2 regions of the Oceanobacillus sp. FSL K6-0127 genome follow, and region 1 is predicted to be linked to the other one. Evidence: a T-box and tRNA genes for the amino acid it is inferred to sense, from the RefSeq annotation. Region 1 holds a T-box; the other holds one or more tRNA genes.
What was found. A T-box is a leader RNA that pairs with one kind of tRNA and senses whether it is charged. The one in region 1 lies ahead of ileS (isoleucine--tRNA ligase), so its partner is inferred to be a tRNA-Ile.

Region 1 (15,386 bases):
ATTGAACAGAAGTAAGATATCTATACCGAGAGTCTTAATTATTAAAACGATATAGAGCATACTACAAATGCCCCTGATCCAAAATTGGAAAAGGGGTGTTTTTTTGTTAAATAAATTACTAAAGGAGCAAAAAAGGCCAGATCTGCCTTTGCTTTTTATAATCGTTATTTTATTAGTCGTTGGGATTGTCATGGTTTACAGTTCATCCTACGTATGGTCTGATTACAAATTTAATGATTCCTTTTACTATTTAAAAAGACAGCTTCTCTTTGCTGGTGCAGGAGTGGTTGCGATGTTTTTTTTCATGGTCATTCCGTATTATACGTGGAAAAAATATGCAAATTTAATACTGCTATTTTGTTTTATATTATTACTGCTTGTCTTAATCCCTGGAGTAGGGTTGGTTCGAGGTGGAGCACAGAGCTGGATAGGGGTGGGGGCATTTAGTATTCAACCATCCGAATTTATGAAGCTCGGGCTAATCATTTTTCTGGCTGCGATCCTTTCTGCAAATCAAAAATATATAACTTCTTTTAAAAAAGGCTTTCTTCCATGTATTTTACTTGTTTTTACTGCTTTTGGTCTAATTATGCTGCAACCAGACCTTGGAACAGGAATGGTTCTTGTCCTTACATGTATGATTATGATTTTTGCTGCTGGTGCAAGGTTAACACATTTTTTTGGTCTTGCTGCAATTGGAATGCTCGGTTTTGTAGGCTTGATCGCATCTGCACCATATCGAATTAGTCGAATTACGGCATTTCTAAATCCGTGGGAGGATCCACTTGGGGATGGTTTTCAAATTATCCAGTCCTTATATGCGATTGGACCAGGTGGTTTAATGGGATTAGGATTAGGGAATAGCTTGCAGAAGTATTTTTATTTACCTGAGCCACAAACTGATTTTATTTTTGCTATATTAGGTGAAGAACTTGGATTTATTGGCGGAACTGTTATCATTGTTCTATTTTTCCTGCTTTTATGGAGGGGAATTAAAATTTCACTCGAAGCACCAGATCTATTTGGACGTTTTCTAGCACTTGGAATTGCAGGAATGCTTGCAGTACAAGCGATGATTAATATAAGTGTTGTGATTGGTCTGATTCCAGTTACAGGGATTACATTACCATTTCTAAGCTATGGTGGTTCATCTTTAACATTGACTTTATGCTCTGTTGGCGTTTTGCTAAATATTAGTATATATTCTAAGATTTAAGGTGAAGTTCTTTTCCGTTCCTTGCTTGGAAAAAATTCACAGCCCTGTAACTGGAAAAACTTGATAAAGTATGGTAAGTACACTACATCTTCCGCTATGTTTTATGATATAATTCATGTAACAGATAAAAACGGCTTTAAGATTTGCCGTTTTATTCTTTTGCTAACGTAAATAAATGTAAAAAGGAAGAAATGGGGATGAGTAAAAAGAATATTGTTTCGATTGAGGATCGTATTCCAAAATTGAAACAAGCACGTAAGAAAAAAGCAAACCGTCGACTTATATTTTATCTTTCAATCTTTTTTTTCTTGATATCTATCATCGTATATTTACAATCACCATTGAGTCATATTAAAACAATTGCCGTGAATGGAAATACGTATGTAACAGATGAAGAGATTATCGAAAGTAGCAATTTAACGACTGATACAAATATATGGACAATTAACCGAGCAGAAACTGAACAATTAATAAATAAGAACCCTATATTAGAGTCTGTAAAAGTAAGTAGAAAATTACCATGGACAATTGATATTCATGTAAAAGAACAGCAAATCATTGGATATATTCGTAACGAAACAGCGTATAAACCAGTATTAGGTAATGGTGAAATTCTAAATGTTACGAATGGGACGTTCAATGGCGAAGCTCCGCTAATTTATGGGTTTGATGATGAGGAATATCTACATAGAATGGCAGAGGAGCTAAAGGAACTCCCTGGTAGCATCAGGAATGTTATTTCGGAAATCCATTGGATCCCAACTGATGAAAATAAAAATACGGTGCTTTTATACATGAATGATGGTTACCTTGTAAAAGGAACGATTCGCGACTTTGCTGAAAAAATGGAAGTTTATCCGTCAATTGTTGCACAGCTTGATCCAGAGGAAAAAGGGATCATTCATATTGGAGTCGGTATCTACTTTGAGTCTTTTAATCAGGAAGAGGACGAAGATATGACAGAAATAGAAGGAATTCCAGACAATGAGGAATCAACAGAATCCGAATAAATAAATGTTGTGGTAGGAAAGTCATATAAATAGTTGTGTTTACGAAAGATATATAAGATACTCATAAAAGGTTGTTCAAAAGCCTAGGGAAAAGGACATATCGACCTTCGATGCATAAGCCGTACTCGTATTGGTCTTGCAGTGGGGCCAAAACTCCCCAGGAATTATGACTTTAGTAGACTTGGGTCTTTTCTTTCTCTTTTGAACACATTTTTTTAGAGGAATTTAGTTTTTTTAAAGCGTTAAGAAGGGATATTGCCACCTTTTGTGGAATAACCTATATATGTTTTATTTTTTTACTGATTTCCTATAAAATAGTAGATTATACAATAGATAAAAAAGGAAGTTCATAGAAACGACAGTAATACTGGAAGTTTCTGATTCTGGAGGTGCCTTTCGTTGAATAATAGTGAAATATTAGTAAGTCTTGATATAGGTACAACAGCGATTAAAGTCATTATTGGAGAAGTTTTGAACGATTCATTGAATATAATCGGGGTTGGGACCGCTAAATCAAATGGTATGAAAAAAGGTGCAGTTGTTGATATCGATCAAACGGTTCATTCAATCCGAAACGCGGTAGAACAAGCTGAGCGCATGGTAGGGATGCAGATTGAAAGTGTTGTCGTTGGTATAAACGGAAGTCATGTTCAATTACAGCCTTGTCATGGGGTAGTAGCAGTTCAAAGCGAAAACCGTGAAATTGGTGATGAGGATGTGACAAGAGTCATCGACGGAGCACAGGTAATCTCAATTCCACCAGAACGTGAAATTATTGATGTTATTCCAAAACAATTTATTGTAGATGGTTTGGATGAAATCACGGATCCGCGTGGTATGATTGGCGTTCGGTTGGAAATGGAAGGTACAATTATTACATGCTCAAAGACAGTACTACATAATATTTTAAAATGTGTAGAACGTGCTAACTTGCAAGTGTCCGATATTTGCCTTCAGCCACTTGCAGCCGGAACGATTGCTCTTTCAAAAGATGAAAAGAATATGGGGGTTGCTCTAATTGATGTGGGTGGTGGCTGTACTACCGTTTCAGTTTTTGGTAACGACCATCTAATTTCAACAAGTGTTATTAGCTTAGGTGGAGATAATATTACGAAGGATTTGTCTATCGGTCTAAGGACATCTACAGAAGAAGCAGAAGATATTAAACTGAATTATGGACATGCATTTTATGATCATGCTTCTGAAGAAGAAACATTTGAAGTTTCAATCATTGGAAGCAACACAAGAGAAACCTATAATCAGCTGCAAATTTCTGATATGATTGAAGCAAGACTGGAAGAAATTTATGCTTATGTAGAAAGAGAAATTAGAAAAATGGGTTACGGCGAGCTTCCAGGTGGGTATGTATTGACTGGTGGAACGAGTTCGATGCCAGGAAGTCTTGAGCTTGCTGAGGACTTATTCCGATCAAATGTACGCGTTGCTATCCCAGATTACATAGGTGTAAGAGAAGCACAATATACAGCAGGTATTGGAATATTGCAGTTCGCTTATCATAATGCGAAGATACAAGGAAAAGATTTGTATCCATCTGTAGTTGAAGATACAACAGAACCGAAACCAAAAAGACCGCAAAAACAGCCAAAGGTCAAAAAAGAAACGAAAGAGAATAAGAAAAAAGACTCTAGTTTTGCTAATTTATTTAAGTATTTCTTTGATTAAGAATAACTGATGTGAATTCAAAAGGTAATGGAACTTTTTGACAGATAAAAAATATAAAACTTTTATTATTTGCATAAGTGCAACGAAGTCATTTGCCTAAAAGCCTGGCAAACGCCAAGTTTTCTAAAAAGATCACATTGAAATTAGCTTCTGGTATTCTTGTAATTTTGCACATTAGGAGGAAAGAAATATGTTAGAGTTTGATACAAATATGGAGGAATTAGCGACAATTAAAGTTATCGGTGTAGGTGGCGGTGGAAACAATGCTGTGAACCGAATGATTGAGCATGGTGTTGAAGGTGTAGAATTTATAGCGGTAAATACTGATGCTCAGGCTTTGAATTTGTCTAAAGCAGAAACAACAATACAAATAGGTGGTAAACTGACACGTGGTCTTGGAGCAGGTGCAAATCCGGAAGTTGGAAAGAAAGCTGCCGAAGAGAGCAAAGAACAGCTGGAAGAAGTATTGCAAGGTGCTGATATGGTATTTGTAACTGCTGGAATGGGTGGTGGAACTGGAACTGGTGCTGCTCCTGTAATTGCACAAGTTGCTAAAGATCTTGGAGCATTAACTGTAGGTGTTGTAACACGTCCATTCTCTTTTGAAGGAAGAAGACGCTCTACCCAAGCAATTTCTGGAATTGATACACTTAAAGGAAGTGTCGATACATTAATCGTAATTCCAAATGATCGCTTACTTGAAATTGTAGACAAAAACACACCAATGCTTGAAGCATTCCGTGAAGCAGATAATGTGTTACGACAAGGTGTACAAGGTATCTCAGATTTAATTGCGAAGCCAGGTCTAATTAACGTTGATTTTGCTGATGTTAAAACAATTATGTTTGATAAAGGTTCTGCTCTCATGGGAATTGGTATTGCAACTGGTGAAACGCGTGCAACAGAAGCTGCGAAAAAAGCAATTTCATCTCCACTACTGGAGACTTCTATTGATGGTGCACATGGTATCCTAATGAATATTACTGGCGGTACGAACTTAAGCCTTTATGAAGTTCAAGAAGCTGCAGATTTAGTTACTTCAGCAGCAGATAAAGAAGTGAACGTTATCTTTGGATCCGTTATTAATGAGAATCTAAATGATGAAATTGTTGTTACAGTAATTGCAACAGGTTTTGATGAGACTGTACAACCAAAAGCAGAAATTAAGCAAAAACAGCATCGTCCTATGGCTAGTCATAACCAGCATGCTGCCACGAGGGAAGAACCTGTTCAAAGAGAGCAGCGCGAGCAGCGTGAGCAACAACAGCCACAGCCTCGTGTTAGACAAGAGGACGACGAGCTTGATATTCCTACATTTTTAAGAAATCGAAACCGTAATCGATAAAAAATAACTTGTACGAAGACATAATAGAGCAGATGAGCTACATTCATCTGCTCTATTTTCAATTCCATAACCTCTATTCACCACCCGGCATAGATTCCTCCAAAACAATCCTTAACATTGCCCTCGAGGCGTGATGAACATATTCTCTATTTTACAATTAATATAAACTTCTAATTAATGCGCATTGAGAGATTGTGCGAATACCCGCTCCGGAAACACACTACGCTTTTCGCGGGTGACCCGTGAGCCTCTTCGAACTCCGTTCTTCAGAGTCTCACTCTGGCCACGTATCCCGCAGAAGTCTACGTGTGTTTCCTCCGCTAGTGCTGGCTCACTGGCTATACTAACATGGTTTATCAAAATAAAAATGTTGTTCTAACCAGTCCGGGTGAGCGTAGGGCGGTGACTCCTGTGGGAACAGCACGTGTCTGAAGACTCGCAGGAAGTGGTTTTCTTCCGGAGAGGCTGAAGCCGTGCCCACGGAAAGCATCCGCCCGGAGCGATCCCGGACGGCGATTGTTCCACAGATTAAGCAAATATTCACTAGTTCGGATTTTCTTTCAAATGTGATGAAGCATCTAGAATAGTGTTAGTTTACGTTAGCGCAGCAGATCACAAAGCGTAAATATGTGAAGGCTTTGTATTTATATAGGAAGAATTATACAATTCCAGTTATATTGGTTTAGCGCTATTTTTATGCATGTTGATTTTAGAAGTATTTGACATAAAACGCAAAAATCGATAGACAGACAATCCGTATGAATATACGTTAGCTTTAAAAGAGACAAATTATCCCCGACAAACTTATAGACAAATAGTGAAAATTAGCTTTTATACGCACACAAGAAGTGACAGACTTTGCTTCCGCACTCTACTATACTCGTTAGTAATTCCTCAAATCTGGGGTTTCGATTATCTATGAAAATACCTCCTGAAAATAAATATTCCGAAAATGATTTGCCGGGAAGGAAGAGAGAAATTGACCATTTATCTTGATGCCGTCTGGGCATTGAATTTTTTTCTGGATTTAATGCTGTTAATGCTTACAAAAGCTTTAGCAAGGGATGCAGTAGGGAAAATACGAATCATTTTTGGGGCATTTATCGCTTCATTAATTGTACCCATTACGCTATTTTTTCCAGACTCCTTTATAAATGGGGTACTGGGTAAATTAATTTATTCATTCTTTATTATCTTATGTACCTTCGGATATGCAGGTTTTTATCGCATGATGAAATTATTATTATTATTTTACTTTACATCATTTGCAATTGGAGGTGGATTGACAGGGATATACTTTATGCTTGCAAACCCTGTGTCAATTACAGGCAATGGAATTTTAACATTTAATAAAGGATATGGTGATCCAGTTAGCTGGCTGTTTATCTTAATCGGATTCCCAATCGTATGGTATTTTACAAAGCACCGTATGGACGAGCATGCAAGTGAGAAAATTCGTTATGACCAATTATGCGAAGTGACCATTCAAATGAATAACAATTCATTTATGACCAAAGGGTTTATTGATAGCGGTAATCAGCTAGTTGATCCACTAACGAAAAGGGCAGTAGTTATTTGTGATGAAATATTTTTGAAGCAGTGGTTTTCTGAAGAAGAATGGAAGCAATTAGAGGAAGTGCATCATCATTTAGCACTTGATCAAGTTCCAGAAAAATGGCAGCACAAAGTACAAATGATTCCGTATCAAGGTGTTGAAGGAAAAAGTGGTTTCCTCTTAGCGATTAGGCCAGATCATATTGAAATACATTATGGGAGTCAGAAGCTTACAACAAGCAATTTACTAATCGGTATTCAGTTTGGCGTATTAGTTAGGGATCGAAGCTATCATTGTTTATTGCATCCGCAAATCATTAAATTAGCTACTATACAAACAGCATAAGGGAGTGGAGAGTATGGCTCTATGGAAAATCAAACTGAAATTGCGCTGGTACAAATTATTAATTAAATTAGGATTAAAGTCATCAGAAGTCTACTATATTGGTGGAAGTGAAGCATTGCCTCCTCCCCTTTCGAAACAGGAAGAACAAGAATTATTAATCCTATTACCGAAAGGCGACAAGGCAGCGAGAGCGATGCTGATTGAGCGTAACCTTCGCCTTGTCGTCTATATTGCACGTAAATTTGAAAATACAGGTATCAATATTGAGGACTTAATTAGCATAGGTACAATTGGCTTAATAAAAGCGGTAAATACATTCAATCCAGAAAAGAAAATTAAGTTAGCAACCTATGCATCAAGATGTATTGAAAACGAGATTCTTATGTACTTGCGTAGAAATAATAAACTTAAATCGGAAGTCTCATTTGATGAACCATTAAATATCGATTGGGATGGGAATGAGCTTCTATTGTCCGATGTTCTCGGTACGGATGAAGATATAATTACAAAAAACCTCGAATCAAATGTGGATAAAACTTTGTTGAAAAGTGCATTATCAAAATTAAATGCCCGTGAAAAACAAATCATGGAGCTGCGTTTTGGATTAATTGGTCAAGAGGAAAAGACCCAGAAGGATGTTGCGGATATGCTTGGAATTTCTCAATCCTATATTTCACGTTTAGAAAAAAAGATTATTCGCAGATTGAAAAAAGAATTTAATAAAATGGTGTAGCCATATTTTATAAGGTTTTCATCAACATTTTACAGTCTTTCTAAAATCTGTACGTGCATAAAAACCCTCTGCCGGGGAGATACTGTCCTTGAACAGCATCACCGACTGGGAGGGTTGACTTAAATGACTAGACATAAAGTTGAGATATGTGGTGTTGATACATCCAAACTACCTGTACTTAAAAATGAAGAAATGAAAAAGCTATTTGTAAGAATGCAGCAGGAAGGAGATATTTCTGCTCGAGAAGAACTTGTTAATGGGAATTTAAGGCTTGTATTAAGTGTGATACAGCGATTCAATAATCGGGGAGAATATGTAGATGATTTATTTCAAGTTGGCTGTATTGGACTAATGAAATCAATCGATAATTTTGATTTATCACATAACGTAAGATTCTCCACGTATGCTGTTCCGATGATTATTGGAGAAATAAGACGATACCTCAGGGATAATAATCCAATCCGAGTATCTAGGTCCTTACGTGATATTGCATACAAAGCACTGCAGGTGAGAGAAAAATTAATTAGTAAGACATCAAAAGAGCCTACTCCTGCAGAAATTGCCGCTGAAATGGGAATTCCACATTCCGATATTGTGTTTGCTCTTGATGCGATTCAAGATCCTGTATCATTATTCGAACCAATCTACAATGATGGTGGTGATCCAATATTTGTTGTCGATCAGATTAGTGATGATAAAGACAAGGATTCAACCTGGGTTGATAAAATTTCATTAAAAGAAGGGATGCACCAATTAAATGAACGTGAAAAAATGATATTGAATAAACGATTCTTTCAAGGGAAAACGCAAATGGAAGTTGCTGATGAAATTGGCATCTCACAAGCACAAGTATCTCGTTTAGAGAAAGCTGCAATCAGTCAAATGAATAAGCAAATGTTTGAATAAAGATTTAAATAAATCATGCAAAATCAGGAAGGACAGGTTTTTCACCTGTCTTTCCTGATTTTTTCTGTGTAAAGATGAAATAAATTGATGTGTTCGCATATAGTTTAATAAGTACGTGTTCAAAAAGAGGAGGACGAAAAGGACCGAGCAGTATAAGGCGTCGATGCATTGAGCGGACGTTCTTGCGGACAGTAAAAGCGATTTTCTTCTGCAATGAGTGTAAAAGCAAGCCAACGATCTTCTCGCTTGTTGTTTTGACTTCGATATTGGACACAGTACGTGTCGGTACTTAATCGATGGTCTACTGCTCTCGAAGTGTCATTTTCAACGGACTATTTTGACAACTAATAAGGCAGGTGAGGACAATGATTAAATTATCAGAATTACAGTTGAAAGAAATTATAATAATTGATGATGGTAGAAGGTTTGGCCATATTACAGATTTAGAAATTGACGGTAATACAGGGAAAATTATTGCAATTGTCGTGGAAACGAAGGACAAAAAGAGTGGAATGTTAAGAAAGGCGGACGAATTATTGATTTCCTGGGATCATATTGTTCGAATTGGTTCCGATGTGATTCTTGTCAATGATGTCCAGGGACCAAGTTTATATGGTACGGTAAAATAGAGATTGCATGAAAAAGCTTAGTTGAAAGCCAAAATATGATAAAATAAGACAAGTCTATTTTTGCAGTAAAGAAAATATAAAAATTTCTTTACTGCAGAAGTGCACTGTAGCATTAGCCAAGAGGATTGGTGAATGCCAAGTTTTCTAATCAGGAGGATTATAATGAATGAAGTCTTTAAAGAGAAAGATAACGCATATCTCAACATAGAAAAGTGGCAAACAGAACACCCTGGACTTGTCGTGGGCTTTACTACTAGAAACGGTGGTGTATGCGAGTACCCCTATCATACATTGAATTTTGGGTTCCATGTTGCTGATGAACAGAAGCATGTTATAAGTAACCGTGAACGATTAGCAGATAAGCTGAACTTTTCACTGCAAAACTGGGTGTCAGGGGAACAAATACATCGAACGGAGATTGCACATGTTACGGATCAAGATAAGGGGAAAGGTTCAACTTCTTATACAAGCTCCATTAAAGGCACGGATGGGCTCTTAACCAACCAAAAAGGAGTATTATGTACAGCTTTCTTTGCAGATTGTGTACCCTTATTTTTCTTCGATCCGATAAAGGAATATATTGGAATTGCCCACGCTGGCTGGAAGGGATCTGTTAACCGAATTGCTGAGAAGATGGTGGAAGCTTTTGCAAAAGTTGGTGTGAAACCGGAAAACCTATTCGTAGCGATTGGTCCTTGTATTTCACAGCAGAATTATGAAGTAGATGAGCGGGTGATTCAATCGATTCGAGCAGGGGAGAGGGAAAATGCGGTACGTTCACTCGGCAAAAATCGATTTTTATTAGATTTAAAGCAATTAAATATAGATATCCTTTTACAATCTGGGGTATTACGTCATAATATAGAGGTAACAAATTATTGCACTTATCGTGATGATGAATTATTTTTCTCTCATCGGAGAGACCATGGTAAGACTGGAAGAATGTTAGGGTTTATTGGATTTCAAGGGTGATTACATGATGGAGGAGTTATACGTATTATGGAAGTCGCAGCAAATTTGGCAGTCATTCAAGAGAAAATAGGACAAGCATGTAAAAATAGTGGGCGCAAACCTTCCGAAATAAACGTTATTGGGGTTACGAAATATGCTACAATAGAACGAACCGAGGAAGCAGTTGAAGCAGGAGTTAAAAATCTTGGCGAAAATCGAAATGAAGGTTTTTTAGAAAAGTATCATCACATTGCTGATAAAGTAACATGGCATTTTATTGGAACCTTGCAGTCACGAAAAGTAAAAGACATTATTGACAAAATTGATATGCTCCATGCTTTAGACAGGGCTTCACTTGCAAAAGAAATTAATAAACGAGCATCAGCACCTGTCGATTGCTTTATACAAGTAAATGTCAGTGGAGAAGCTTCCAAACATGGCTTGAGCGTAGAAGAGGTAATTCCTTTTATTGAGGAAATCGAGAAATACGAAAAAGTTCATGTAGTTGGATTAATGACAATGGCACCCCATATTGAAGACAAAGAGGAGATTCGGAAAGTATTTCGGGATTTAGCATTATTAAGAGACCGTATCAAAGCAAAGAAATTGCATCATGCACCATGTGAATTTCTTTCGATGGGGATGAGCAATGATTATGAAGTTGCGATTGAAGAGGGTGCAACCCATATCCGCATTGGCTCCCAATTAGTTGGTGAATGATCGCAAACTTAAGTAAAGAGGTGAGAGAATGAGTATTAAGAATAAGATTAAAAATTATTTCACCATGGATGACGAGTATGAGTACGAATATCAACAGGAAGAGATTACCCCAGAGAGTAAAGAAAGTATGAAGCAACAAACACAAAAGGTTGTAAGCTTAACTAGTATGCAGCAATCTACATCAAAAGTGGTATTATGTGAGCCAAGAACCTATAACGAAGCGCAGGAAATTGCAGATAACATTGTAAACAGACGTGCCGTTGTCATTAATTTACAACGCGTTGATCATCAACAAGCAAAACGTATTGTTGATTTTCTAAGTGGCACGGTATACGCTGTTAATGGTGATATTCAGAAGCTAGGCTCTGAAACATTTTTATGCACCCCGGACAATGTTGAAGTTTCAGGAACAATATCCGAAGCATTTGCCCAACAAGATGAATTTGAAAAAGGATGGTAGTAGTGGATGGTTGAATTATATACAATATTACATTATGCATTTGTATTCTATGGATATGCACTCATTGTGTATATTTTCATGTCATGGTTCCCAGGAGCAAGGGAATCATCCTTTGGTCAAATGTTGACCAAAATTTGTGAGCCTTACCTAGAGCAATTTCGTAAATTTATCCCACCAATTGGTATGATCGATATTTCGCCAATTGTTGGGATCCTTGTTCTTCATTTAGCTCGAGCAGGACTGCTTCAGTTTTTCCAAATGTTTTTATTTTAGAACGTATAGCGTTATTATGCTAAAAAGATTTTGACGAACAAAATGTTAAAGGAAGTAACAGGATGGATATTTACCAGCATTTTAGAAAAGAAGAACAGCCTTTTATTGATCAAGTATTGTCGTGGAAGGAACGCGTTGAGCAGACATTCCAGCCAAAGCTGACAGACTTTCTCGATCCACGCGAACAACAGTTAGTCGAAATGCTTGTCGGTTTGAATAATCCTGAATTAAAACTTGATAAGCATGGCGGAGGATTAAATACGGAACGAAAACGAATGGTAATTGCTCCTTTTTATGAGGAAATAGCAGAAGAATCTTTTCAGCTGACCTTATTGCAGACAACCTATCCAGATAAATTTATAACCATTGAACATCGGGATGTAATGGGCGCATTTTTATCAATGGGGATAAAGCGTACGAAGCTAGGAGATATTTATGCGGCAGACGGCCTCATTCAAATTGTACTGGCAGATGAAGTAAGTCCATATGTTACAGCAAATCTGAATGCAATAAAAAAAGCGACGGTTACATTTGGCGAGCAGCCGCTTACTCTTTTGAAAGAAAAACAAGAAAGATGGGTAGAAGCAGACAAAACAGTTTCTTCTTTAAGACTTGATGCTGTTATCAAGGAAATTTATCATATTTCAAGAAAAGATGCTTCAGCATTTATTGAAAAATTGCAGGTGAAAGTGAATCATAAGGTTGTTGACGATACTAAATTTCAACTGCAAGAGGGCGATATGATTTCATTGCGTGGAAAAGGCCGAAGCAAATTAACTGCTATAAATGGGATGACGAAAAAGGATAAATGGAAAATTAGTATTGCATCTTTAAAATAATTTATAGTTCTTGCAGGATTTCCTGTTTTTTTGTCGAATTGATTTAAATACAACTTTGAGAACATTCGATTTTACGTTAATATATTTATACCTTGAGGAGGTGGCCACTGTGCCATTAACACCATTAGATATTCATAATAAAGAATTTACGAGAAAAATCCGTGGTTATGATGAAGATGAAGTAAATGAGTTCTTGGATCAAGTGATTAAGGATTATGAAATGGTCATTCGAGAAAAGAAAGAGCTGGATGAGAAAGTGAACCAGCTGAATGAAAGACTCGGTCATTTTACAAATATTGAAGAAACCCTAAATAAGTCCATTCTTGTTGCACAAGAAACAGCAGAAGAAGTAAAAGGAAATGCAACAAAGGAATCCAGGCTTATTATAAAAGAGGCAGAAAAAAATGCTGACCGTATCATTAATGAAGCGTTAAGTAAATCGCGTCGTATTTCAATGGATGTCGAAGAATTGAAGAAGCAGGCTAAAGTTTTCCGCACAAGATTACGCATGCTTGTACAGGCTCAATTAGATATGCTTGGTACGGACGATTGGGAAGAATTATTTAAAACAGAGTTAGGCGAAGAACTCGAGTTGATTGAAAATGAATCATAGTTCTTGACGTTCTTAAAAATATTACATATAATTCATACAAGATATGTCAATTATAATAACAATACGTTGAAAGAGAAAGTATAAAAGGACGTTGCTGAAAAGCGAGCTAGGAGATGGTGTGAGCCTGGTACAGCACTCTTTTAGAAAATCACTCTTGAGTATCCATTGTGAAATTTAGTAGTGATGGACGGCTTATCCCCGTTACGGATGTCGAGTGAATTTAAAATATCAATTTTGAATTTATAAGGGTGGTACCGCGAGTCTTCTCGTCCCTTTTGGGATGAAGAAGGCTTTTTTGTATTCAAAAGCGCAAGCGCCATTAAATAACTTAAGGAGGAAGCATAAATGGATTATAAAGAAACATTATTAATGCCGAAAACAGAATTTCCTATGCGAGGAAATTTACCAAATAAAGAGCCAAAACGTCAAGAACAATGGGAAGAAGCAAATCTATACGAAAAGAGTCTTGAACGTACAAAAGAAAGACCGTTATTTGTTTTACATGACGGACCACCGTATGCAAATGGAGATCTTCATATCGGGCATGCATTGAATAAAATTTTGAAAGACTTTATTACCCGCTATAAATCCATGACGGGTTACCATGCCCCATATATTCCAGGATGGGATACACATGGACTGCCAATTGAAACAGCTTTAACGAAGAACAAGAAAGTCAAACGAAAAGAAATGAGTGTAGCTGAATTTAGACAGCTATGTGCAGAATATGCACTCGGACAAGTGGATAGTCAACGCACACAATTTAAACAGCTTGGTGTACGTGGTGACTGGGATAATCCATATATTACACTGACGAAAGACTATGAAGCTGCACAAATTAAAGTATTTGGGGAAATGGCAAAAAAAGGCTATATCTACAAAGGCTTAAAACCGGTTTATTGGTCTCCTTCTTCTGAATCGGCATTAGCAGAGGCAGAAATTGAGTATCAGGATAAGCGTTCAGCTTCTATTTATGTGGCGTTTGAAGTTCGTGATGGAAAAGACTTATTCGATGGTGGAGAGAAATTCATCATTTGGACGACAACACCATGGACCATTCCAGCTAACCTGGGAATTAGTTTGCATCCCGATCTAGAGTACAACGTAGTAGAAGCAAACGGTGAAAAGTATGTACTTGCACACGCTTTACTGGAAGATGTTGCTGAAGAACTAGGCTGGGAAAATGTAAAGGTCGTAAAATCATTTAAAGGTCAAGAAGCAGATCGTGTTGTAGCAAAACATCCTTTCTATAATCGTGACTCGCTCGTAATGCTTGGTGAACATGTAACGACTGATGCTGGAACTGGTTGTGTTCATACCGCTCCAGGACATGGGGAGGATGACTTCTATGTGTCAAAAAAATATGGCATTGAAGCATTTTGTCCAGTTGATGATAAAGGAGTATTTACGGAAGAAGCTCCTGGTTTTGAGGGTTTATTCTACGATGCTGCCAATAAAGTGGTTACCGAAAAACTGGAAGAAACAGGTTCACTATTAAAAATGAGCTTTATTACACATTCCTATCCACATGATTGGCGTACGAAAAAGCCGACAATTTTCCGTGCAACAGCTCAATGGTTTGCATCTATTAAAGACTTCCGTCAAGATATTCTTTCTGAAATTAAGGAAGTAAACTGGTATCCAAACTGGGGTGAAACGAGACTTTACAATATGGTGCGTGACCGTGAAGACTGGTGTATCTCAAGACAACGAGCATGGGGTGTTCCAATTCCTGTGTTTTATGGTGAAGACGGTACACCGATTATTACAGACGAAACGGTTAATCATGTTTCTGAATTGTTTAAAGAACACGGATCAAACGTATGGTTTGAGCGTGAAGCGAAGGACTTGCTGCCAGAAGGATTTACATCAGAGTATAGCCCGAATGGTCAATTCACGAAGGAAACAGATATTATGGATGTTTGGTTTGATTCCGGCTCCTCTCATGAAGGAGTATTAATGAACCGTGATGATCATCGTAGACCAGCAGATATTTATCTTGAAGGAAGTGACCAATATCGTGGTTGGTTTAACTCCTCATTATCAACAGCAGTAGCAGTTACAGGGAAAGCACCTTATAAAACGATTATCAGTCATGGGTTTGTACT
Region 2 (15,386 bases), 450 kb from region 1:
CATATACGTAAAAAAGCTATCCTCTACTGTTATTCTGAAAAATAAAACATTCATTAACAAGAAGGATTTTAGGGTGATTATGTAGAATTACTTTATTAAAGATAGCTCTACTATTGTTAAAATCTCAATAGTTGGTTATTCGTTAGTTTATATTTTAGCTGCAGGAGGTACAATAGTAATTAAATATGGAGTAGATGGAAATGACCTTCTTAGACTTACCGATCGTAACAGAGGGTAATTTTTTTCGGTTTTGAAGAAAAAAATGTCGAAACATGAAGGATTTTTTTAATCCGTCACGAATATTAGTATAGTATGGTGGTTAATATGGCCAATCAAATACCAGAAGAGGTTATTGAAGAGATTAGAAAGTCCAATGACATTTTAGATGTTGTTGGCGAGTACGTACAATTAAAGAAGCAAGGTAGAAACTACGTCGGTTTATGTCCATTTCATGGAGAGAAAACACCATCTTTTACGGTAACTCAGGAAAAACAGATTTTTCATTGTTTTGGATGTAGTAAAGGTGGGAATGCTATAACTTTCATGATGGAGATCGAGAGTTTTTCCTTCTATGAGGCTTTGAAATTCCTCGCCGATAGAAGTGGGATTACGCTTCCAGATAGTGGGATGAATAAGGAATCATCAATGTCTTTAGAAAGCCAGAATGTTTTATCGGCGTATGACTGGCTACGTAAGCTTTATCATCACCTTTTACGCTTTACAAAGGATGGAAAAGAAGGGTATCACTATCTGAAGGAAAGAGGAATGGATGACGAAACAATTGAAGCCTTTCAGTTAGGGTTTGCACCTAATGCACAAGACTTCATTGCGGAATTTCTTGCTAAAAAAGGATTTCAGCAACAATTATTAGTAAAAGCTGGCATTATTTCCGAGCTCGATAACAATCGGGTTACGGACCGATTCAGAGGAAGAGTAATTTTTCCAATCCGAAATCATATTGGAAAAACTGTAGCTTTCGGTGGGCGCTCGATAACAGATGAGCAGCCGAAATATTTAAACAGTCCCGAGAGCGAGCTATTTCAAAAAGGCAAGCTACTATATAATTTTGACTTAGCCAAAAAACATATTCGCAAGCAAAATGAAGTTGTTTTATTTGAAGGGTATATGGATGTCATTTCAGCATATCAAGCTGGGGTGAAAAACGTAGTGGCCACACTTGGAACATCATTGACCGAACCTCAGGCAAAACTTTTAAATCGTTATGTTGATACGGTCGTTATTTGCTACGATGGTGACAAAGCGGGTCAAGCAGCAACATATAAGGCTGCGAATTTATTACGAAGTGTTGGCTGTGCAATAAAAGTAGCAAACCTTGATGAAGATATGGATCCTGACAGCTTTATTAAAAAGCATGGATCAGAGGCTTTTATGAATCAGGTCATAAAAGCAAGTGACACGTATATGAGTTTCTATATGCGCTACCTCCAAAAAGATTATAATCTGAATTTGGAAGGGGACCGCATATCCTATATAGAAAATATATTGAAAGAGCTTGCCATGATTGAGAGCCCTATTGAAAGGGAATATTATTTAAATGAATTGAGCGAAGCACATCAGATTTCTATTGAAACTTTATCAGCGGAAATGCAAGGCTACAGGCATAAACAAGAAAAGCTTGAGGATAAGCCGGGAAAGAACAGATATACTAATAACACAGCATTCAAACAACGTAGTAAGAAACTTCTTCCAGCTTTTTATAACGCAGAGAAAAAATTAATAGCATATATGTTGCAGAACTCTCATATTACAGAGAGGGTACAAAATGAATTAGGTGCAAGATTTAATGTTGATGACTATAAAATTATTGCCACCTATTTATATGCTTATTATGAAGAAGGACATTCGGCTGATATGAGCTTATTTATTGAAAGGCTTCATGATGACCGATTGAAACAGCTTGTAGCAGAGATCGCTATGACATCGATAAGAGAAGAAATAAGTGATAAGGAAATTAATGATTACATTCGGATTATTCAACATGAATCGAATGACTCTGTTAATATCAAATCACTGAAAGAGCAGCAAAAGATTGCTGAGCAGCAAAATGATCCCTTAAAAGCAGCTCAAATAGCAATGCAAATTATTAATCTTCAAAAGCAATTGAAAAATACAAATTAATTATCTAATTAGTCAAGAAGGAGGGGGACTCATGACCGACAAGAAGCCTTCGCAAACAAAGGAAACTGAAATGACGCTTGACCAAGCAAAGGAAAAGCTTGTTGAAATGGGTAAAAAACGCGGTACGTTAGCCTATGAAGAGGTGGCAGACCGTTTATCCAACTTTGATATTGAATCCGATCAGATGGATGAATTCTATGAGTACCTGGAAGAACAAGGTGTAGAAGTGATTGGTGAATCTGATGAAGATCCAAACATGCAGGAGATCGCAAAAGAAGAGGAATTTAATTTAAACGACTTAAGTGTTCCTTTAGGAATTAAAATAAATGATCCTGTTCGTATGTATTTAAAGGAAATCGGAAGAGTAAACCTATTATCGGCTGCTGAAGAAATTGAGCTCGCATCAAGAATTGAAGAAGGCGATGAAGAAGCAAAACGTCGCTTAGCAGAAGCTAACTTGCGTCTAGTTGTAAGTATCGCAAAACGCTATGTAGGTCGAGGTATGCTTTTCCTTGATTTAATTCAGGAAGGTAACATGGGTCTGATTAAGGCTGTCGAAAAATTTGACTATCGTAAAGGCTTTAAATTCAGTACGTATGCAACATGGTGGATTAGACAAGCAATCACACGAGCAATAGCTGACCAAGCTAGAACTATCCGGATTCCTGTTCATATGGTAGAAACGATTAATAAATTAATACGGGTGCAGCGTTCCTTATTGCAGGATTTAGGCCGTGAACCAACACCAGAAGAAATTGGTGAAGAGATGGAGCTTAGTCCTGATAAGGTTCGTGACATTTTAAAGATTGCCCAAGAACCTGTTTCACTTGAGACTCCTATTGGGGAAGAGGACGACTCACACTTAGGAGATTTTATCGAGGACCAGGAGGCGGTATCTCCATCCGATCATGCTGCATATGAGCTATTGAAAGAGCAGCTTGAAGATGTGTTGGATACTTTAACGGATAGAGAAGAAAATGTTTTGCGTCTTCGCTTTGGCCTTGACGATGGGCGTACAAGAACACTCGAAGAAGTTGGTAAAGTCTTTGGTGTAACAAGAGAACGCATCCGTCAAATCGAAGCAAAAGCACTTAGAAAATTAAGACATCCAAGCCGTAGCAAACGATTAAAGGACTTTTTGGACTGATAGGTGTGGTCATTATTCGCAAGTACTGTGAATGATGACTATCCTGGCTTCCATCCTATCCATCCTGCATAGGGGTGATACTTTTGGCGGCAGAACGAATCGCTGTTATTGTTAAAGAAATTAAGTATTGGAAAGAAAACCGCTTGCTTCCTGAAACCTACTGTGATTATCTTCTTGCATTATACACAAATGGTGCAGCCTTCTCAGAAGAGGCGGATAACAATATTAAAATAAGACAATGGACAGTATTAGATGTAACACATTTAATATTATCATTGCTCATGATACCGTTTTCACTTCTTGTCTTATATTTTACTGAATTTGCTTCCGTTTTGCAACTCGGCATTTTACTGTTATTCTTTAGCTATTTAGTATGGATAATGAATTATTTTCGTAAAATTGGGCATCCTTATTTACACGTACCGCTTATTGCGTCACTATTAGTATTGCTATTATTTACTACGTTTATCTCGAAATTAATCCTGGATAGTAATATGCTACAAATTACAGTTTTAATTAGTAATTTTATCTATTGGTTTATAGTAAGTAAGCAAAGAAAAATAAAATATCTACAAATAATTAGTATTTTAGCGATAATATTTACTTTGCTGTATACTGGTTTTCTATATTTATAACTTATTCCTTTAAAAAAAACCAATTTTCGAGTAAACTATATAATGTATGTATAAATATATAATGGGGAGTACATAAGGAGGAACTACAAATGAGAAGAAACCCAGTTGTACCGTATGCAATTATTGCAATTTTAGGGGTACTAACAGTAGTCATTATTTCATTTGTCGGCTTGAATCAGCGTGCAGATATTCAAGTTGCTGAAGAGGGCGGATCTGAACAAACAGAAGAATCACAAGAAGGGGAAACTACAGGCGGAGACCCTGAAGCAGTTTTTCAGGCAAACTGTGCGGCGTGCCATGGTGGTGACTTATCTGGTGGAATGGGACCTGCTTTAACAACTGTAGGATCCACTCATTCTGCTGATGAGATTGCAGACATCATTCAAAATGGTATCGGTTCGATGCCAGCACAATCCCAAGTTGCTGGTGAAGAGCTAACAGCCCTTTCTGAATGGCTTAGTGAACAAAAATAATGAATGAGTAAGATGAAGTCTAAGCTTTCTGCTAAAACAGAAAGCTTTTCTTTTTTACATAGGAATTTGCTTTTAGAAATATGACTTTAGGTAGATTCAAATTCTAGAGGTGTTTAAACATCCTCTAAAAGGAGAATACGATGATAAATACATTAAAACTATCAGAACGTTTAAAGAAGGTTTCCTCATTTCTTCCGGAAGGAGCTCATTTTGCTGATATTGGTTCCGACCATGCTTATCTGCCATGCTATGTATGCTTACGTGATCAAAAAGCAAAGGCTGTAGCAGGTGAAGTCAATATAGGTCCATTTAATAGCGCAAAATCAACTGTAGAGGCCTATCAACTTTCCAATCGCATTGATGTAAGACTTGGTAATGGGTTAGAGGTGCTGGGTGACGATACAGATATTAAGCAGGTTGTAATAGCGGGTATGGGAGGCTCCTTAATTAAGACAATTTTGGATGAAGGAAAATCCAAATTATCAAGTGTACAACGAATTATAGCCCAACCGAATGTGGATGAGCGTAATGTACGCAGATGGCTTTTAAAAGAAGGGTTTATTGTTATCGATGAAACTATTATGGAAGAAAATGGACATCGTTATGAAATAATTGTAGCAGATAAAAAAGGAACGGATGAACTTATAGATCCTTATACGAAAAAGCAACTAGAAAGACAGTTACTGTTTGGCCCTATATTGTTGAAAAATAAAACTGGTATATTTCATGAGAAATGGCAATCAGAATATAAGAAGCTATCAAGAATTATTAGTCAAATGAAAGAAGCGAGTAATGTCGATAACGAAAAAATTGAACGATTTGAAAAAGAATTATTATGGATTAAGGAGGAATTACAGGATGAAGAACAACGTAACTAATTCAGATGTTTTTCAGCTTATGGAACAATGGGCTCCAAAGGAACTTGCCTATGACTGGGATAATGTTGGATTACAAATTGGTTCCTATCATAATCCTGTAACAAAAGTTCTTATCACACTTGATGTAATGGAAAATGTTGTAGATGAAGCAATTGAAAAGGGAGCAAATCTGATCATCGCACATCATCCATTCTTGTTTAAACCCATAAAACAGGTTAATATAGACACACCGCAAGGAAGAGTTATTCAGAAATTGCTAGAAAATCATATCTCTGTTTATGCAACACACACCAATTTGGATATTGCTCCTGGTGGTGTGAATGATATGCTAACTGACGCACTAGAATTGGAAGAAAATGATATGCTAGTAGAGACAGACAGAGAAAAGCTGTATAAAGTAGCGGTATATGTTCCAGAAACACATATTGATGAGGTAAGAGAGGCATTCGGTGAAAGTGGCGCTGGACATATTGGTAACTATAGCCATTGTACATTTCAGTCAAAAGGACAGGGAACTTTTAAACCGTTAGAAGGTAGTCAGCCATTTCTTGGAGCAAAAAATGAGTTAGAATTGGTAAATGAAGTGAAGATGGAAACAATTGTCCCTAAAGCAATCTTGCATAAGGTGATAAATGCTATCGTTGCTGCCCATCCCTATGAAGAAGTGGCATATGATGTTTTCCCGCTGGAAAATGAAGGGAAGCGTTACGGGATTGGCAGAATTGGTTCTTTGAAGAATAAAACAGATCTAAATAGCTTTTGTGAATATGTAAAAAAAGCACTTGATATTCCGGCTCTTCGCGTTACAGGTGACCTGAATAAAAAGATTCAGAAGGTAGCTGTTCTTGGCGGTAGTGGTGAAAAGTATATTCATCATGCAAAGAAAAAAGGAGCAGATGTCTACATTACTGGAGACATGACTTTCCATATGGCGCAGGAAGCCAGTCTTATGGGCCTTGGGGTTATTGATGCCGGCCACTATATTGAGAAAATAATGAAGCAATTTACGGCAGCATATTTGAAGGAACATTTGGATAAGGAAAATTTAACCATTCTTGTCTCCGAATCGAATACAGATCCTTTTCAGTTTGTGTAAAACAGAAAAAGACAAAAGGAGTATTACAACTATGAAAAAAAATAACTTTGACCCTTTCGCTTTCGAGCCTCCATTAAATCATGCTATTGAGAAGCTGAGATTTAACCAACCAACAGAAATACAAAGCAAAGTAATACCTGCAATTCTAAAAGGAGAAAGTGTAATTGGTCAATCGCGCACTGGATCTGGGAAGACACATGCCTATTTACTTCCACTTTTTAATCGAATTAATACGAATAAACGAGAAGTTCAATTTGTGATAACAGCTCCTACACGAGAACTAGCAACACAAATTTACAACGAAGTAAGAACAATTATTGACTTTGCGGAAAAAGAAGGCACATGGGTTGCGAAGCTATTAGTAGGTGGAACTGATAAACAAAAAATGGCGGAGAAATTAAAAACACCACCACATATAATTGTCGGCACACCAGGTAGAATTCTCGACCTTGTTAAGGATGAGGCGATTTCAATTTATTCAGCGACTTCTTTCGTAATTGATGAAGCAGATCTAATGCTGGACCTTGGTTTCATTGAAGACGTGGATCAATTACTAATCCGGTCGCAAAAAGATATTCAATTAATGGTATTTTCAGCGACAATTCCGCAACGTTTACAGCATTTTTTCAAAAAGTATTTGGAAAATCCGTTATATGTTAAAATAGATGAGCATTTCTCGCCGGAAACGATGGAGCATCGATTAATTGCGCGTAAACATCGTAATGAAGCAGATATTATTTATGATATATCAGAAGCAATCCAGCCATATTTGGCAATTGTTTTTACAAATGGAAAAAAACAAGCAAACGAACTAGCTGATTCATTACAGGAAAGAGGGTTAGACGTCGGCTTAATTCATGGTGGGCTAACACCCAGGGAGCGAAAACGTGTCCTGAAGGATATTCAAAATTTACGCTATCAATATGTCGTTGCAACAGACTTGGCAGCCAGAGGAATTGATATTAAAGGAGTCAGTCACGTCATTAACGCTCAAATACCAAAGGAAGAGGAGTTTTATATTCATCGCGTTGGCCGAACTGCAAGAGCTGGAATGGAAGGTACAGCAATCAGCATCTATGATGAAGCGGATTTGGCATTAGTTGAAAAACTCGAACAAAAAGGACTAACCTTCACCTATATGGAAGTGAAAAATGGAGAATGGAAAGAAGCAAAGTCCTGGAACGAACGGCACTTACGCACAAAAACAACCACGAATATTGAAAAAGAGGCTTGGAAACAGGTTCGTAAAGCGAAAAAGGTAAAGCCGGGCTATAAGAAAAAAATGAAAAAACAGCAAGAGTCCATTAAACGTCAATTATCAAAGCGTACTAAATATAAGAAATAGATTTTATAGAAATAGGGAGAGGTGCAACAAGTGTTAAAAATTGGATCACATGTATCAATGAGCGGAAAAAAAATGTTGTTAGGTTCAAGTGAAGAAGCTTTAGCATATGGAGCAAATACTTTTATGATTTATACCGGTGCACCACAAAACACGAGAAGAAAGCTAATTGATGAATTAAATATAATGGCGGGTCGTGAACATATGGAGCAGCATGGTATGTCGGATATCGTTGTACACGCACCATATATTATTAATATTGGAAATGCGATAAAACCTGCTACATTTGAACTTGGTGTCAATTTCCTGCGTAATGAAATTGACCGCACTGCAGCTATCGGAGCAAGTCAAATTGTGCTACACCCAGGTGCCCATGTTGGTGAGGGGTCGGAAGTTGGAATAAAAAAGATTATTGAAGGGCTAAATGAAGTGCTTGAAAAAGATAGCACAGTCCAAATTGCATTAGAAACTATGGCTGGCAAAGGCTCAGAAGTAGGACGTACATTTGATGAACTAGCAAAAATAATTGATGGTGTCACACATAATGAAAATCTTTCTATCTGTATGGATACATGCCATATTCACGATGCAGGTTATGACGTTGTTAACGATTTTGATGGTGTCCTGAATGAATTTGATAAAATTATTGGAGTGGACCGGATTAAAGTTGTTCATGTAAATGACAGTAAAAATGAACGCGGCGCTCATAAAGATCGACATGAAAATATTGGTTTTGGACATATTGGTTTCGAAGCATTACATTATGTTGTTCACCATCCACAGTTAACCGCATTACCAAAAATTCTTGAAACACCGTATGTAGGAACAGATAAAAAGGATAAAAAAGCTCCATATAAGCTGGAAATTGATATGATTCGCAACGGATTGTTTGTAGAGGATTTAAAAGAGAAAATTATGAATTCATAATAAAGGAATAGCGCCTGCGCTATTCCTTTATTATTGAAATAAATGTTCTAAGCCATAGGATTGAACTAATGTATACAATAATTGCTCTGCTTTAGTAGCCGTTTGTTCATCAGTTATTGTTGCTAAATGTTTAAACATTTCTTGACGTGCTTTTTGATTAAATGGGTCACGTGTATTCTTACGTAAGTATATGGCGATTTGCTGTGCTTGCTTTTCGGTTAATTGGAATCCATACTGTTTACTGTAGTGTAGAAGCTCTTCAGCTGAAAGGTTCTTTAGTTTGTTTTTTATCATTTCCTTAATAAATATTGACATGCATTCATCCTCCTCATAATTACTCCTTATTCTATGCCCAGTTGTTCAATTGGTGAATTCAAATTTAATCATTTAACCTCTTAGAAGGCGTCTTTGCTTTACTTAGAAGTCCTTGATACTCTAAAGTACAAGCTTTTGGGCGGATAGCACAATGGCACTCATCAGATAAAAAAGAGTTATATTTTCTTATCTGCCAATAAATAACACCTTTATAAATTGATTCTTTCCATAAACTATAATTGCACCTCATTAATGGATAAGGAGGTCTTGAAGATATGGACGAAATGAACAGACGTACAGATAAAACGACACCAGCTCCAAATCACGGAGAACATACCGAAGACCAGGATTTTATCGGGATTGAGTCAGATAGTATAAGGAATGAGGAATTTGCTGCCGAATTTACAGCAGATGATTACGAACTGCAATCTGATGACCGTAGTCATGAAGGTGCAACAACTGTTTACGGATGGATTGGTATAGCACTTTCTGTAATATCCTTCTTTATGTGGCCAGTGGTTCTTGGAGTCGCTGGAATAATCTTCGGTTTTGTATCCAGAAGTCGTGGCGCAGATACACTAGGAAATATAGCAATTGCAGCTGGAGCAATATCCATTTTAATCACACTTTTTATATTACCATTCTTTTAACAAAACGTATGAGGCTGATTTCTTCAGCCTCTTTTTATTACCTTGATTCTTATTTACGGAAATTAACATTACTACCAATAAATAATCCTTTTAACTGCGAACTAACCTAATTGCTTTGTATGAGCAACTATTGCCGTCCGGTTCGCTTCGGATGCACGCCTCAATGCACGGATTCAGCCTCACCGAGAGAAGAGCCGGTGAGATTTCAGACATGTGCTGTTCCCGCAGGATAAGGAATGTTTCGTCAGCTTTTATATTGCACGAATAAAATTGTTTTTTTCGATTAATAACCGCCCTCCGCTCACTCGGAATGGTTAGAGCGACGTTTTAGTTTTTGATAACGGTCATGGTTTAACAGGACTTCATATAATGATTCATTGGTATAAGGGAAAGTAGTAAAATGTATCAGGTTTTAGTTTGTGTGGGTCTGTTGTTGGGTTTAATTCTTTAAAATGCTTGATTATATCCTCTGAATGAAACATTGAAATGCTATCTTCATTCAGCGATTCAACAATTGAAAAAATGGTATCTCCAGGTAGAACTTTTACATGTGCAATTGTATATTCATTACTGGAGGAAATCTTTATTTGTTCAGCGTCATGTTCAACATTCCTGCTGTTGCTAACCATTAAGTCTTGAAAAATACTTATAATCAGCAATATAATGAGTGTATAGAGTATAAGCCTTTTTAGTGTATACATAAAAATTCTCCTTTTGGGTGAAACCATTTACAATTCCATACGTATGATTAAATTAGAGAGGGGGAAATAAAAAATGGATATCTTTGATCTCCAATGGATAGGATTTGTTATAACATTTTTAGCTACACTTTTTCTAATTGGTGAAGTTTTAGTTAATATGCGAGGTTTTTTTGGACTGCTAGGTATTGGATTTATTACCGTATACTTTGCAGCTTACGTTGGAAGTAGTTCTTTTATTCTTATGCTTATTATATATTTTGTAGGATTATTACTTATCATAATTGATGGCAAGCTACTGAATGATGGAACACTTGCAACTATTGGTCTTGCAAGTATGCTAACGTCTGTTGCTTTGGCTGCAGATAATCTTACTTCGGGATTATACGCCGTTTTAGGGGTATTAGTAGGCACTGGTGCTTCCTTCTTCTTCTTAAAAGTATTTAAACGGAGAGAGATGTGGACAAAGCTTGCTTTGAAAGACCAGTTAACAAAAGAAGCGGGCTATAACTCTATGAATATGGAATATGAGCAGTTAGTTGGTAAAGAAGGAATTACGTTAAACGACCTGAGACCTGTTGGAACTGTAAAAATAAACAAAAAAGATTATAGTGCGGTATCTGACGGACAATGGATTCCGAAGAATAGTAAAGTTAAGGTTACACAAGTAGATGGGACAAAAATATTAGTTGAAAAAATATCATAGATGTTCTAAAAGACAATTTCCTAGTACTAGGAAATTGTCTTTTTTTTGAGAAAAAAAGAATGAAAAACCTATGTTAAGGGTAGTTACTAAATAGAAGAAAAATCATTATGTAAATTTAATGTAAATTATTCAACTTAAACCTTTACAAATGGTTAACAAATCATTAATAATGGGAGAGGCGCAAGCGACAAGATTCAACATAGAATGAAGGGATGAAAGCAATAGTGGATATCGATTTACAAACGTTATTATTCGAGTTTATTGGTGGTTTAGGAATATTCTTACTCGGTATAAAATTTATGGGAGACGGGCTTCAAAAGTCAGCAGGCGACCGTCTGCGCAATATATTAGACCGGTTTACCACCAACCCATTTCTAGGCGTTTTAGCAGGGATTATCGTAACATGTTTGATTCAGAGTAGCTCGGGAACAACTGTACTCACGGTTGGATTAGTTAATGCTGGATTTATGACGCTAAGACAAGCAATTGGAGTCATCATGGGTGCTAATATCGGTACGACAATAACCGCGTTTGTTATCGGGCTTGACATTGGCGAATATGCTTTACCAATTCTTGCAATAGGTGCATTAATTTTATTCTTCTTTAAAAATCAAAAGGTTACCGCGGTCGGACAAACTATCTTTGGTTTCGGAGCATTATTTTTCGGTTTAGAATTAATGAGTAGTGGAATGTCCCCATTACGTTCTCTTGAGGCATTTCATGAATTAACAGTAAGTATGGCTGCAAGCCCAGTACTAGGAGTAGTAATTGGTACAGTATTTACATTAATTGTACAGAGTTCAAGCGCAACAATTGGTATCCTTCAAGGATTATTCTCAGAGGGTGCGATAGCATTAGAAGCAGCCATTCCAGTTTTATTTGGAGATAATATTGGTACTACCATTACAGCGATCTTGGCAGCAATAGGTACAAGTATTACAGCAAAGAGAGCTGCATTAACACATGTTATTTTTAATCTTGTAGGAACAATCATTTTCCTTATATTCCTAGGATTATTTACAAGTTATGTCGGCTATTTACAGGCGAGCTTAAATTTAAATCCTGAAATGACTATCGCCTTTGCACATGGTAGTTTTAATATTATTAATACGTTGATTCAAGTTTGGTTTATTGGTGCCTTAGCATGGATTGTAACAAAAATTATTCCAGGTGAGGATACAATTATCGAATATAATCCAAAACACCTAGATCCTATTTTTATTCAACAGTCATCAACACTAGCATTGGATCAAGCAAAAGCAGAAATTATTCGGATGGGTGAATATGCACATCAAGGCTTAGAGGAAACGAATCTGTACGTTACCACACAAAACCAAAAACATTCGGAAATGGCGATGCAGGTTGAAGGCGCACTAAATAACTTAGACCGTAAAATAACGGATTATCTCGTTAATATTGCAGCTGGATCATTATCTGATGCGGAAAGTGTAAAGCACACTTCATTAATGAATTCAGTTCGTGATATTGAAAGAATTGGCGATCATTATGAGAATATTATTGAGTTAATTGATTATAAAATATCGAATAAAGTTAACTTAACAGAGCAAGCACTGGAAGATTTAAATACGATGTTTGATTTAACACTCTTAACGGTTAAGCAAGCAGTAGAATCACTTGATAAAATGGATCGGGAAGCGGCATTAGAAGTTATCCAAAAAGAAGATAAAATCGACAAAATGGAGCGCCAATTCCGCAAAAAGCATATCATTCGTATGAATGAAGGATTATGCAGTGGGTCAGCTGGTATCGTTTTTGTAGATATTATCAGTAACTTGGAACGAATTGGTGATCATGCAGTTAATATTGCCGAAGAAGTTTTAGGTGAGTAAAGAAAAAGGGGGGAGACCTCCTTTTTTTATTATATAAAATTAAAATTTTCTACAAAAAAAAACAATTTATCCATTTATGTGTTGAAATAAATTTTAGAACGTGATATTATAAATCTCGCAGTCGCAGAAAAGACAAGTACATAAAAATTTTGCGTTTGATTATAAAGTTTTGGGTTGTGCAAAAAAGTATTGACAGCAAATCTAAAACATGGTAAATTATATTTTGTCGCTAATAACCTATAAGAAGTAATAATTACTAAAAAGTTAAAATTACAAATAGAAATAAAAATTTCAGACATGTTTTCTAACTATTCCACAGTAGCTCAGTGGTAGAGCTATCGGCTGTTAACCGATCGGTCGTAGGTTCGAATCCTACCTGTGGAGCCAAGTGGCGGCGTAGCTCAGCTGGCGAGAGCGTACGGTTCATACCCGTGAGGTCGTGGGTTCGATCCCCTCCGCCGCTACCATACATAATTAATTGCATAATGGCGGTCGTGGCGAAGTGGTTAACGCACCGGATTGTGGCTCCGGCATACGTGGGTTCAATCCCCACCGGTCGCCCCATTATTTAACAAAATTCCAGGACCCTTAGCTCAGTTGGTTAGAGCTATCGGCTCATAACCGATCGGTCGCAGGTTCGAGTCCTGCAGGGTCCACCAAAAAAATACGGAGGTATACCCAAGTCCGGCTGAAGGGATCGGTCTTGAAAACCGACAGGCGGGTCAAACCGCGCGGGGGTTCGAATCCCTCTACCTCCTCCATTTAGTATTTTATAAGCAGACTAGATTTTATAATTACATAACGGCTCGGTAGCTCAGTCGGTAGAGCAACGGACTGAAAATCCGTGTGTCGGCGGTTCGATTCCGTCCCGAGCCACTTTCCAAACAAGCAATATGCTTGTTTTTTCTTTTGCATAAATTAAATAATTTAATCTACCAAAAAATGATAAGATTCTTGTATTTTATAAGGCAAAAAATTTGCATGAATAGCAAAGCTCTGATAACCTTTTAATTAAAGGTTCGACAAACCTTAATAACTTGGATTCATTTAAGGAGGAAAAAATTATGGCAAAATTTGAACTACCTGAGTTACCTTATGCATATGATGCATTGGAACCAACTATTGACAAAGAGACAATGAATATTCATCATACGAAGCACCACAACACGTATGTTACCAAATTAAATGAAGCACTAGAAGGACAAACAGATCTTCAAGGAAAATCAGTTGAAGCACTTATTAGTGATTTAAATGCAGTTCCTGAGAACATTCGCACTGCAGTACGTAATAATGGTGGAGGACATGCTAACCATAGCTTGTTCTGGAAGCTTCTTTCATCAAATGGCGGGGGCGAGCCAACTGGCGAGCTTGCAGATAAAATCAACGCTAAATTTGGTGGGCTAGATGCATTTAAAGAACAATTTGCAGCAGCTGCAGCAGGACGTTTTGGTTCAGGCTGGGCATGGCTCGTATTAAATAATGGTGAATTAGAAATCACAAGCACTCCAAACCAAGATTCTCCATTAATGGAAGGAAAAACACCATTATTGGGCTTAGACGTTTGGGAGCATGCATACTATCTAAACTACCAAAACAGACGTCCAGATTACATTTCAGCATTCTGGAATGTTGTTAACTGGGATGAAGTGGCAAAAAACTATAACGAAGCAAAATAAATGAAGAAAAACACGCGGTTAATTCCGCGTGTTTTTTTGGTATATCTGTTACTCCTTCGTTCACACTAAGAGAGACGCAAAAGGAGTAATCGACTATGCAAAAAGTGATCCTGTTTTTTCAAAATAAAATGGAAAGCAATCGTGACTTATTGATTTTACTGCTCATTGGTGGCCTCTATTCACTGGGAATTTTTCTATCCAATACGTTTGTAAATATATACTTATGGAAACAATCAGGGGACTACATTACAATTGCTAATTATAATTTAGCGATTTGTCTATTTCAGCCAATTACTTTTATACTTGCAGGAAAGCTCGCAAAAAAGGTAGATCGGATTATTGTATTGAGATTGGGCGTTATTTTTCTATGCGTATTTTTCTTAAGTGTTCTTCTTATTGGTGATCAAGCTTCAAAATATAACTTCTTACTCGGTAGCTTATTGGGAATTGGTTATGGTTTTTATTGGCTAGCTTATAATGTATTAACCTTCGAAATAACAGAACCTGATACGAGAGATTTTTTCAATGGATTTCTTGGAATTTTGCAGTCTTTAGGTGGAATGACAGGTCCGCTTTTAGCTGGGGCAATTATCGCTAAAATGACCAATAATATTGGTTATACGGTTATATTTGGGATTTCCTTCGCTTTATTTGCCTGTGCCGTTGGAATTAGTTTTCTATTGAAACGCCGAGGTGCAGAAGGAGTTTTTCGCTTTAAGCGAATTTTAGGGGAAAGGCATCGTAATAAAAATTGGAACAGAATTCTTCATGCACATTTTTTTCAGGGGTTAAGAGAAGGAATTTTTGCTTTTGTTATTTCAATCTGGGTTTTCTTAGTAACAAAAAGTGAATTC

Region 2: it has a tRNA-Ile gene. The T-box ahead of ileS (isoleucine--tRNA ligase) is inferred to sense a tRNA for this amino acid. The anticodon was not compared.

The regions. Positions count from the first base shown of each region.
Region 1 is NZ_CP150287.1:3,146,787-3,162,172, reverse strand. It holds gene spoVE (stage V sporulation protein E) at 104-1,216, shown strand; gene MHH64_RS15685 (cell division protein FtsQ/DivIB) at 1,414-2,226, shown strand; gene ftsA (cell division protein FtsA) at 2,626-3,909, shown strand; gene ftsZ (cell division protein FtsZ) at 4,100-5,254, shown strand; gene spoIIGA (sigma-E processing peptidase SpoIIGA) at 6,234-7,154, shown strand; gene sigE (RNA polymerase sporulation sigma factor SigE) at 7,168-7,887, shown strand; gene sigG (RNA polymerase sporulation sigma factor SigG) at 8,011-8,793, shown strand; gene MHH64_RS15655 (YlmC/YmxH family sporulation protein) at 9,159-9,422, shown strand; gene pgeF (peptidoglycan editing factor PgeF) at 9,585-10,394, shown strand; gene MHH64_RS15645 (YggS family pyridoxal phosphate-dependent enzyme) at 10,422-11,093, shown strand; gene MHH64_RS15640 (cell division protein SepF) at 11,122-11,553, shown strand; gene MHH64_RS15635 (YggT family protein) at 11,560-11,826, shown strand; gene MHH64_RS15630 (YlmH/Sll1252 family protein) at 11,889-12,665, shown strand; gene MHH64_RS15625 (DivIVA domain-containing protein) at 12,775-13,278, shown strand; T-box leader at 13,336-13,555, shown strand; gene ileS (isoleucine--tRNA ligase) at 13,624-15,386, shown strand, end outside.
Region 2 is NZ_CP150287.1:2,699,033-2,714,418, forward strand. It holds gene dnaG (DNA primase) at 325-2,139, shown strand; gene rpoD (RNA polymerase sigma factor RpoD) at 2,171-3,286, shown strand; gene MHH64_RS13330 (hypothetical protein) at 3,370-3,921, shown strand; gene cccA (cytochrome c550) at 4,011-4,394, shown strand; gene MHH64_RS13340 (tRNA (adenine(22)-N(1))-methyltransferase TrmK) at 4,535-5,272, shown strand; gene MHH64_RS13345 (Nif3-like dinuclear metal center hexameric protein) at 5,253-6,368, shown strand; gene MHH64_RS13350 (DEAD/DEAH box helicase) at 6,400-7,713, shown strand; gene MHH64_RS13355 (deoxyribonuclease IV) at 7,744-8,637, shown strand; gene MHH64_RS13360 (DUF2624 family protein) at 8,668-8,952, opposite strand; gene MHH64_RS13365 (hypothetical protein) at 9,228-9,602, shown strand; gene MHH64_RS13370 (hypothetical protein) at 9,977-10,303, opposite strand; gene MHH64_RS13375 (NfeD family protein) at 10,377-11,006, shown strand; gene MHH64_RS13380 (Na/Pi cotransporter family protein) at 11,231-12,856, shown strand; tRNA gene MHH64_RS13385 (tRNA-Asn) at 13,169-13,243, shown strand; tRNA gene MHH64_RS13390 (tRNA-Met) at 13,247-13,323, shown strand; tRNA gene MHH64_RS13395 (tRNA-His) at 13,345-13,420, shown strand; tRNA gene MHH64_RS13400 (tRNA-Ile) at 13,439-13,515, shown strand; tRNA gene MHH64_RS13405 (tRNA-Ser) at 13,525-13,617, shown strand; tRNA gene MHH64_RS13410 (tRNA-Phe) at 13,660-13,732, shown strand; gene sodA (superoxide dismutase SodA) at 13,921-14,532, shown strand; gene MHH64_RS13420 (MFS transporter) at 14,628-15,386, shown strand, end outside.